2 regions of the Ruegeria sp. SCP11 genome follow, and region 2 is predicted to be linked to the other one. Evidence: riboswitches for the same ligand, from Rfam matches in the RefSeq annotation. Region 2 holds a riboswitch; the other holds the start of a gene.
The links. Region 2 has a riboswitch for thiamine pyrophosphate ahead of thiC (phosphomethylpyrimidine synthase ThiC). Riboswitches for the same ligand answer to the same signal wherever they lie in the genome.

Region 1 (4,415 bases), on a different contig from region 2:
CGACATCGATGCCAACGGCATTGTCTCGGTTTCGGCCAAGGACAAAGGCACCGGCAAAGAGCAGAAGATCACTATCCAGGCCTCGGGCGGTCTGTCTGACGAGGACATCGAAAAGATGGTCAAGGACGCCGAAGAGAACGCGGAAGCCGACAAGGAACGCCGCGAGCTGGTCGACGCCAAGAACCAGGCGGAAAGCCTTATCCACTCGACCGAGAAGTCGATGGAAGAGCATGCCGACAAGGTCGACCCGACCACCATCGAAGCCATTGAGCTGGCGATTGCCGCGCTGAAAGACGAACTGGAAACTGAGAATGCCGACAAGATCAAGTCCGGCATCCAGAACGTCACCGAAGCGGCCATGAAGCTGGGTGAGGCCATCTACAAGGCGCAAGCCGAAGAAGGTGAAGATGAGCCTGCCGCAGCAGACGAAGCGCCTGCCGGTGATGATGACATCGTCGACGCCGAGTTCGAAGATCTGGACGACGACAAACGTAACTAACGGGTAACCGGGCCAATTCGGGCCGGTCCGGTTGCCGGGCCGGCCCGATTACGTTGAGGCAGAAGGAAACACTGATGTCAAAACGCGACTATTACGATGTGCTCGGCGTGTCCAAGGGCGCATCGGCGGACGAGATCAAGAAGGGCTTTCGCAGGAAAGCCAAAGAGTTGCATCCCGACCGCAACAAGGACAACCCGGACGCCGAGGCGCAGTTCAAGGAAGCGAACGAAGCCTATGACGTTTTGAAGGACGCCGATCGCAAGGCCGCCTATGACCGCTTTGGTCACGCTGCCTTTGAAAACGGCATGGGTGGCGGCGGTGGCCGTCCCGGTGGCGGCTTTGGTCAGGGCGATTTCTCCAGCGCGTTCTCGGATGTGTTCGATGATCTGTTTGGCGATTTCATGGGTGGCCAGCGCGGTGGTGCCGGTGGCGGCCGTCGTGCTGCGCGCGGCTCCGACCTGCGCTACAACCTGCGCGTGACGCTGGAAGAGGCTTTCTCGGGCCTTCAGAAAACAATCAACGTGCCCGCTGCCGTGGCCTGTTCGGCCTGTGATGGTTCGGGTGCCGAAGGCGGCGTAGAACCAACAACTTGCCCGACCTGTTCCGGCATGGGCAAGGTCCGCGCTCAACAGGGTTTCTTTACCGTGGAGCGTACCTGCCCGACCTGTTCGGGTCTGGGTCAGATCATCAAAAACCCCTGTAAGGTCTGTGGTGGTGCTGGCCGCGTAGAAAAAGAACGCGCCCTGTCCGTCAATATCCCGGCTGGTGTTGAAACCGGCACCCGCATCCGTCTGGCGGGTGAGGGCGAGGCCGGGATGCGTGGTGGCCCTCCGGGTGACCTCTATATTTTTGTAGAAGTATCGGACCATAAGCTGTTCGAGCGCGACAGCGTGAACCTCTATTGCCGTGTGCCGGTCAGCATGGCCAAAGCCGCGCTGGGCGGCTCGATCGAAGTGCCCACTATCGACGGTGGTCGCGGTCGTGTACAGATTCCCGCTGGCAGTCAATCGGGCCGCCAGATGCGCCTGCGCGGTAAGGGTATGCCTGCCCTGCGCGGCGGTGGTGTCGGCGACATGTTCATCGAACTGGCTGTGGAAACCCCTGTCAACCTGACCAGCCGCCAGAAAGAACTGCTGCGGGAATTCGATGATCTGGGAGAAGATAACCACCCGGAATCCAATAGCTTTTTCTCGTCCGTCAAGTCTTTCTGGGACGGTATGAAGGGCTAAATTAGTTCCTTGGAACTACTAAGACAGAGCCGGTCCAATTGGATCGGCTTTTTCATTTCATAAGTCCAGTTTGCCCGTCACCTGCGCGAAAATTGGCCCTTGAATCCCACGCCAACCCCTGAGATTGTCCGCGCAACCGTTGGGGTGCCCCGAACAAAGGGCTGAGAGGCGTGAACGCGCTAACCCATCGAACCTGATCCGGGCAATACCGGCGTAGGGAACGGTCTAACACAAACAGACGTTTTCCATGCTGCGTTGCCCCTTGAAGATGGAGCAACGATATGGCGCATATTGCCCTGACAATTGCCGGCTCGGACAGTGGTGGCGGGGCCGGGATTCAGGCGGATCTCAAGGCGATGTCTGCTTTGGGCGTGTATGGTGCCAGCGTTGTTACTGCGGTGACGGCGCAGAATACCCGAGCGGTCACGGCGGTGCATGGAATACCGCTGGACGTGGTTTCGGCCCAGATTGAGGCGGTCCTGACCGATCTCGACGTAGGCGCGATCAAGATCGGTATGCTGGCGACCCCGGACATCATTCAGACCGTTGCAGACAGCATCTCTGGGTTTGAAGGCCCCGTCGTGTTGGACCCGGTGATGATTGCCAAATCCGGAGATTCTTTGCTGGCGCAGGATGCGGTGCAGACCTTGCGCGACGCCCTGGTGCCCCGTGCAACCGTTCTGACGCCCAATCTGCCAGAGGCAGCGTGTTTGCTCGGCTGTTCCGAAGCCAACACCCCGGATCAAATGACTGAGCAGGGGCTAGCCCTCTGCGGGTTCGGTGCGCAGGCTGTGCTGATGAAAGGGGGACATGGGCGCGGTGACATCTGCCACGACTTGTTGGTCGATGGATCGGAGCAAATCGCTGAGTACACGGCTCCACGACGCGACACGCGCAATACGCATGGCACCGGCTGTACCCTGTCGTCCTCAATTGCGGCTGGGCTGGCTCAGGGGTTGGCGCTGACCGATGCGGTTGCGCAGGCACATGATTACCTGCAAGGGGCCATTGCTTTGGCGGATGGTCTCGGGATCGGGCAGGGACATGGGCCAGTGCACCATTTCCACCGGGTTTGGCCCGCGTGACGGTCTGGTCGGTCATAGGATCTGGCGTCGCCGGTTTGGCCGTGGCCAGCGAGCTTGTTTCGCGTGGCGCTGAGGTTCAGATCTTCGATCCCGCCGGTCCGCCGGGGCCGCACGGGTGTTCTTGGTGGGCAGGCGGTATGTTGGCCCCGTGGTGCGAATTCGAAAATGCTGAAGAACCGGTCTTGCGGTTGGGGCAGTACGCATTGGACTGGTGGGCGGCGCGAACCAAAATTGAGCGATGTGGCACTCTGGTCGTGGCCAACTCGCGCGATCTGCCCGACCTGCGCCGGTTTAGCCGACGCACTGAGAGGTTTGTTGAAGTCGACCAGGCCAAAATCGCTGAATTAGAGACGGATTTGCAAGGATTTACCAAGGGCCTGTATTTTGAGGATGAAGCGCATTTGGACCCACGTCAGGCGCTGCGCGACCTGCACCGTCAGCTAAAGGATCAAGGGGTCATATTCCATCGCAAACTCGCCCCTGCCCGGTTGGAGAACGCGATTGACTGCCGGGGTCTGCATGCCCGCGAAACGCTACACGATCTGCGTGGCGTCAAAGGTGAGATGCTGGTGATCCGTTGCCCGGACTTGACCCTGACACGCCCCGTGCGACTGCTGCACCCTCGGATGCCGCTCTATATCGTGCCGCGTGGTGATGGCGTCTATATGCTGGGCGCGACAATGATCGAAAGCGAGGACAGCAGTCGCATAACCGCACGGTCTATTTTGGAACTGCTTAGCGCCGCCTACGCGCTGAACCCCGCTTTCGGGGAGGCCGAAGTCTTGGAAATCGGCGTCGATCTCCGCCCAGCCTTTCCTGACAATCTGCCGCGTATCCGCCGTCTGGGGCACACGATTTACGCCAACGGGCTGTATCGCCACGGCTACCTGCTGGCGCCTGCCCTGGCGCAAGGCGTCGCGGATTTGGCTTTGGAAAACAAACATTCGGAGATGGTCGATGAAGATCGTGCTTAATGGTAAGCCGCGCGAAGTGCGGGCCGAAAACCTATCGGACCTGTTGATGGAACTCGGGTTCTCTGGGCGGGTTGCTACGGCTGTGAACGAGGATTTCATACCCTCAAGCCTGCGCATTTCCCACAAACTGGTTGATGGCGACCGGATCGAGGTCGTCGCGCCGATGCAGGGGGGCTAAAGATGAAGCCTTTTTATGGCACCCAACTGCCAAATCCTCTGATGCTTGGCACCGCGCAATATCCCAGCCCCGCCATACTGGAGCAGGCATTCCGCGACAGTGGCGCGGGCGTGGCTACCGTCTCCCTGCGGCGTGAATCCGGGGCGGGTCAGACCTTTTGGCAGATGATCCGGGACCTGGGTGTGCTGGTACTACCCAACACTGCGGGGTGTCATACGGTGAAAGAGGCCGTGACGACCGCTCACATGGCGCGCGAGGTTTTTGACACCAAATGGATCAAGCTGGAGCTGATTGGCCACACGGACAGTTTGCAACCGGACGTATTCCAGCTGGTCGAGGCTGCCCGTATTCTGACCGAAGACGGATTTCAGGTGTTTCCCTACACCACCGACGATCTGATCGTGGGGGAACGGCTGCTTACGGCCGGGTGCGAGGTGTTGATGCCTTGGG
Region 2 (4,415 bases):
TTGTCACATAAATACAGAAGCGCAGATAGGAGATGCGCATCCATTTCTGGATTCTATCCTTAGCCTTATACTCATGCTCGATATTGAAGAGCGATTTGGGAAACTCCCGGCTGCAACTGTTTTTGATTATCAAGACTCATCAACCTGGCGCGAATTGGCGGAAGACTTATCTGATGCGTTCTGATGCCAGGCTTCCGTCACCCCGGCATACTCTCCAGCGTTGGCAAGACCAAATGCCTTGCGATATTTGGGAATAAGAAGCTCTTTTCCTTTGATCATTCGAGTGACCCAGTCACCGCAGGTTGCAAAGAGCCAGCTATTGCCGATGACCGGGCCAAGCGGCACCAAAATGGGAGCTTTTTTCCATGGCGAGTAGGGCTTCAGGCTCTCAACGGATGCACCACCCAACATTTTCTTAAGCGTTTTGATGAGCCAGGGATTTTGTCGGGTTGTCGCAACAATTGTCATGCTGTCACCGACATCGGCAATGTCCCCGGCAACGAAGACATTTGGATAGTCGGAGGGACGCAACCAATTGTCGGTTTTTACCCGGCCCGACGCCCCTAACCTTACGCCCGGCAAGTTCTGGACCAAGGACGTTTGGGGTCTTGAACCGGTCACGGGAAACACAAGGTCAGCCTCAATCACCCGGCCATCGGTCAAGGTCACAGACCCTTCGAAAGGCTGATCCATATAGCGCAGGTTCTGCGCTTTTTGGCCCGACACAACGGTAACGCCGAGGCGTTCGAGTTTAGCTTTCAACTGCGCCCCCAACTTGGCCGGATACTTTGGGAACAAGGCGTCATCGGACGAAATCAAGGTGATGATTTTTCCCGGCTGGGCCGAAGCAATCTCACCCGCGAGTTCTGTGCCCACGGCGCCTGCCCCGACGATAGCGACTGAGGACGCCTTTGCCAGTTGCGCGCTGACTTTCATACTGGTCTGCCGGAAATCGGCGATGCTGTCACCCGATGGTTTGAACGGAGCGGCATAGGACGATCCGGTCGCAATCACGATGAAGTCTGCTTGAAAGGAAGTGCCTGTATCTAACGTGACCTCTGACTGAGTGATAGAAGCGGCACAACCCCGAACGACTTTTCCTGCCTCCAGCAAGTTGTCGTAAGGTAGTATGATCTGGTCCAATAAGGCAGGTTCAACCAGAGAACGGATCGCCGCGTGCGGCTGCACGAAAGCTTCTCGCTGTTCAATCAGGGTGACATCCGCATAAGCGTCCAGTTTCTGGGCAACCTCGAACCCGACATAGCCCCCACCCACGATCACGATTTTCTTTTTGGTCATTGTATCCCACATTGCAGCCTGATGCTTTGAGCGCCAGTTAATTTTGCACGGGCGATCGAACAAGTACGGTCATTCAGGATACTGCAATGAAACTAGATAAACATGAGGAACACTGCCAGATTGAAACGCTGATCTCGGCCATTTCTGGACGCTGGAAGCTGCTGATCATCTATTGGCTGGTGCAGGGCAACTGTCGGTTCAATCAACTCCAACGCAACCTGGGGGCCATCACACATCGCACACTGGCGCGCCAACTCAGCGAACTGCAGGAGACAGGGCTTGTCTCTCGCAAGGACTTCCAGACCATACCGCCACATGTCGAGTACAGCCTCACACCTCTGGGCCAAAGTCTGATCCCACTGCTGCATGAAATGCACGAGTGGGCTGTGCAGAACGCTGACAAATTACCGAGCCCCAAGACCCCTCCGAGCTAGCTTGGTCAGTTAGTGTTGGCTCAATTGGCAAACAATATGCCGCGCCGGAGTCGACTCTGTAGGTGCTGGCGTTTTTGACCGCACTCTAGGTCTTTACAACAGGCCTGTTCCGCTCTATCGCGGGTTTACGCAGGGGAGTCCCACCTAAGGGACTGAGAGGCTGATAGGGTGAATACCCGGTGACGCGACCCTTTGAACCTGACCCAGTTGACACTGGCGTAGGAAGCTAAGGTCGCTTTGCTGCATTTGGCTCGTGCGATCTGAACATAAGGCGTATTCCGCCTTTGCCTCCTCTCCATGCTCATCTGGTGTTTTTTTGAGTCCAGTGCTTGAGGAGCGCCAAAATGAACGTACCAAATCCAAAGATTACCACCGGCGAACTGCCCGCTTCGCGCAAGATTTACGTTGCGGGTGAGGTCCATGCCGAAATCCGCGTGCCTATGCGCGAAATATCTACTCATCCCACAGCCGGCGAGGCACCGCTGCCGGTCTATGACAGCTCGGGTCCCTATACCGACCCGAATGTGGTGACCGATATCAAGAAGGGTCTGGCACCACTACGAGCCAAGTGGATTAAAGCGCGCGGTGATGTCGAAGCTTATGAAGGCCGCGCGATCACTGCCGCCGATAATGGTTTTGTTGAAGGGGACAGGCTGACCCCGGAATTTCCAGTCAAACCGAAACCGCTGCGTGGCAAGGATGGCGCGGCCCCAACTCAATTGGCATATGCACGCGCCGGGATCATTACTCCGGAAATGGAATTTGTAGCGATCCGCGAGAACCAGTTGCGTGAAACCTCGCCCTGTCATCGTGATGGCAACGATTTTGGTGCCAATATTCCCGACTACGTAACCCCGGAATTCGTAAGGTCAGAAATTGCCGCGGGACGCGCAATTCTTCCCAACAACATCAACCACCCTGAATCCGAGCCGATGATCATCGGGCGCAACTTCCTTGTGAAAATCAACGCCAATATGGGCACGTCTGCCGTGACGTCTTCGATGGAGGAGGAGGTCGACAAACTGGTCTGGGCGATCCGCTGGGGGGCGGACACGGTGATGGACCTTTCCACGGGTCGCAATATCCATAACACGCGCGAATGGATCATTCGAAACAGCCCGGTGCCAATTGGTACGGTTCCAATGTATCAGGCACTGGAGAAGGTGAACGGCATTGCCGAGAACCTCACCTGGGAGGTCTTCCGCGACACGCTGATCGAGCAAGCAGAACAGGGTGTGGACTATTTCACCATCCATGCGGGTGTGCGGCTGCATATGGTGCCAATGACGGTGAATCGCGTAACTGGGATCGTCTCGCGTGGCGGTTCAATCATGGCCAAATGGTGCCTCCATCATCACCAGGAAAGTTTTCTTTTCGAGCATTTCGAAGAGATCTGCGATATCTGCCGCCAATACGATGTGGCGTTCAGCCTTGGGGACGGATTGCGCCCGGGCTCGATTGCTGACGCCAATGACGAGGCGCAGTTTGCCGAGCTGGAAACACTGGGCGAGTTGACAAAGATCGCTTGGGCCAAAGATTGCCAGGTCATGATTGAGGGGCCGGGCCATGTAGCCATGCACAAGATCAAGGAGAATATGGACAAGCAACTGGAATGTTGCCACGAGGCACCGTTTTACACACTTGGGCCGCTCACCACCGATATCGCACCAGGATATGACCACATCACCAGCGGCATCGGTGCAGCCATGATCGGTTGGTTCGGCTGTGCAATGCTGTGCTATGTAACGCCTAAGGAACATCTTGGCCTACCTGACCGGGACGATGTGAAAACTGGAGTGATCACCTACAAGATCGCTGCCCACGCTGCGGATTTAGCCAAAGGCCTGCCCGGCGCACAACGTCGCGACGATGCTCTGTCGCGCGCACGGTTCGAATTCCGCTGGGAGGATCAATTCAACCTATCGCTCGATCCGGACACTGCGCGCGAGTTCCATGACCAGACGCTGCCGAAAGAGGCGCATAAAGTCGCCCATTTTTGTTCCATGTGCGGACCCAAATTCTGTTCCATGAGGATCAGTCACGACATTCGATCTGAAGCGCAGAAAGAAGGGATGGAAATCATGGCCGCGAAGTTCCGCAAAGGAGGGGACTTGTACATGCCTATTAAGGAAACGGGTGCCTAATCATGACTACCGAGGCCGGCCTTGCTGGCCTCGGTTCGGCTTTGGAGCTCGCACAACCCGAAACATGGGTATGAGTCTAAAAGCCAATCCGGAAATCCGAACTTGCTGCATCGCCCGCTCTCGCGGGAACTGCACTCTGAGCGATTGTTTCTAGAACTGGCGACTGAGCCACTCTTCAAACTCTTTGACATGCGTCTGGTTGGCGTCACGGCGTTCTTTTCGAACGAGAAAATGGGCTTGTCCGAGTTTCTTCGGCTCTCCAACAACACGAACTTTCTGACCGGACTGGATAGCCTGTCGGGCAAATCTTTCTATGACAACCGCACATCCCAGCCCGGCAGCAACCATTTCGATTGCGGCGGTTGAAGTATCAGTGATCAGACTTCCGGCTGAGCCTTCAAATTCCAACCCGTAGGCAGACAGGTACCGTGCCCAGTGATCGTCGAACCCCATGATGTGAATCGGCGATTGCCGCAACAGATCATCCGGCACATGTATCACTTGGTCGGACCCGATGCTGCTGATCGGAACAATCATC

Region 1: another riboswitch for thiamine pyrophosphate. It lies ahead of thiD (bifunctional hydroxymethylpyrimidine kinase/phosphomethylpyrimidine kinase); the one in region 2 lies ahead of thiC (phosphomethylpyrimidine synthase ThiC).

Annotation. Positions count from the first base shown of each region.
Region 1 is NZ_JBDZYG010000005.1:83,647-88,061, forward strand. Features, by position in the region: gene dnaK (molecular chaperone DnaK) at 1-499, shown strand, start outside; gene dnaJ (molecular chaperone DnaJ) at 574-1,728, shown strand; TPP riboswitch at 1,859-1,965, shown strand; gene thiD (bifunctional hydroxymethylpyrimidine kinase/phosphomethylpyrimidine kinase) at 2,010-2,813, shown strand; gene ABLN94_RS09290 (FAD-dependent oxidoreductase) at 2,810-3,787, shown strand; gene thiS (sulfur carrier protein ThiS) at 3,771-3,965, shown strand; gene ABLN94_RS09300 (thiazole synthase) at 3,968-4,415, shown strand, end outside.
Region 2 is NZ_JBDZYG010000003.1:340,867-345,281, reverse strand. Features, by position in the region: gene ABLN94_RS07035 (NAD(P)/FAD-dependent oxidoreductase) at 130-1,299, opposite strand; gene ABLN94_RS07030 (winged helix-turn-helix transcriptional regulator) at 1,386-1,733, shown strand; TPP riboswitch at 1,855-1,975, shown strand; gene thiC (phosphomethylpyrimidine synthase ThiC) at 2,078-3,877, shown strand; gene ABLN94_RS07020 (LysR family transcriptional regulator) at 4,028-4,415, opposite strand, start outside.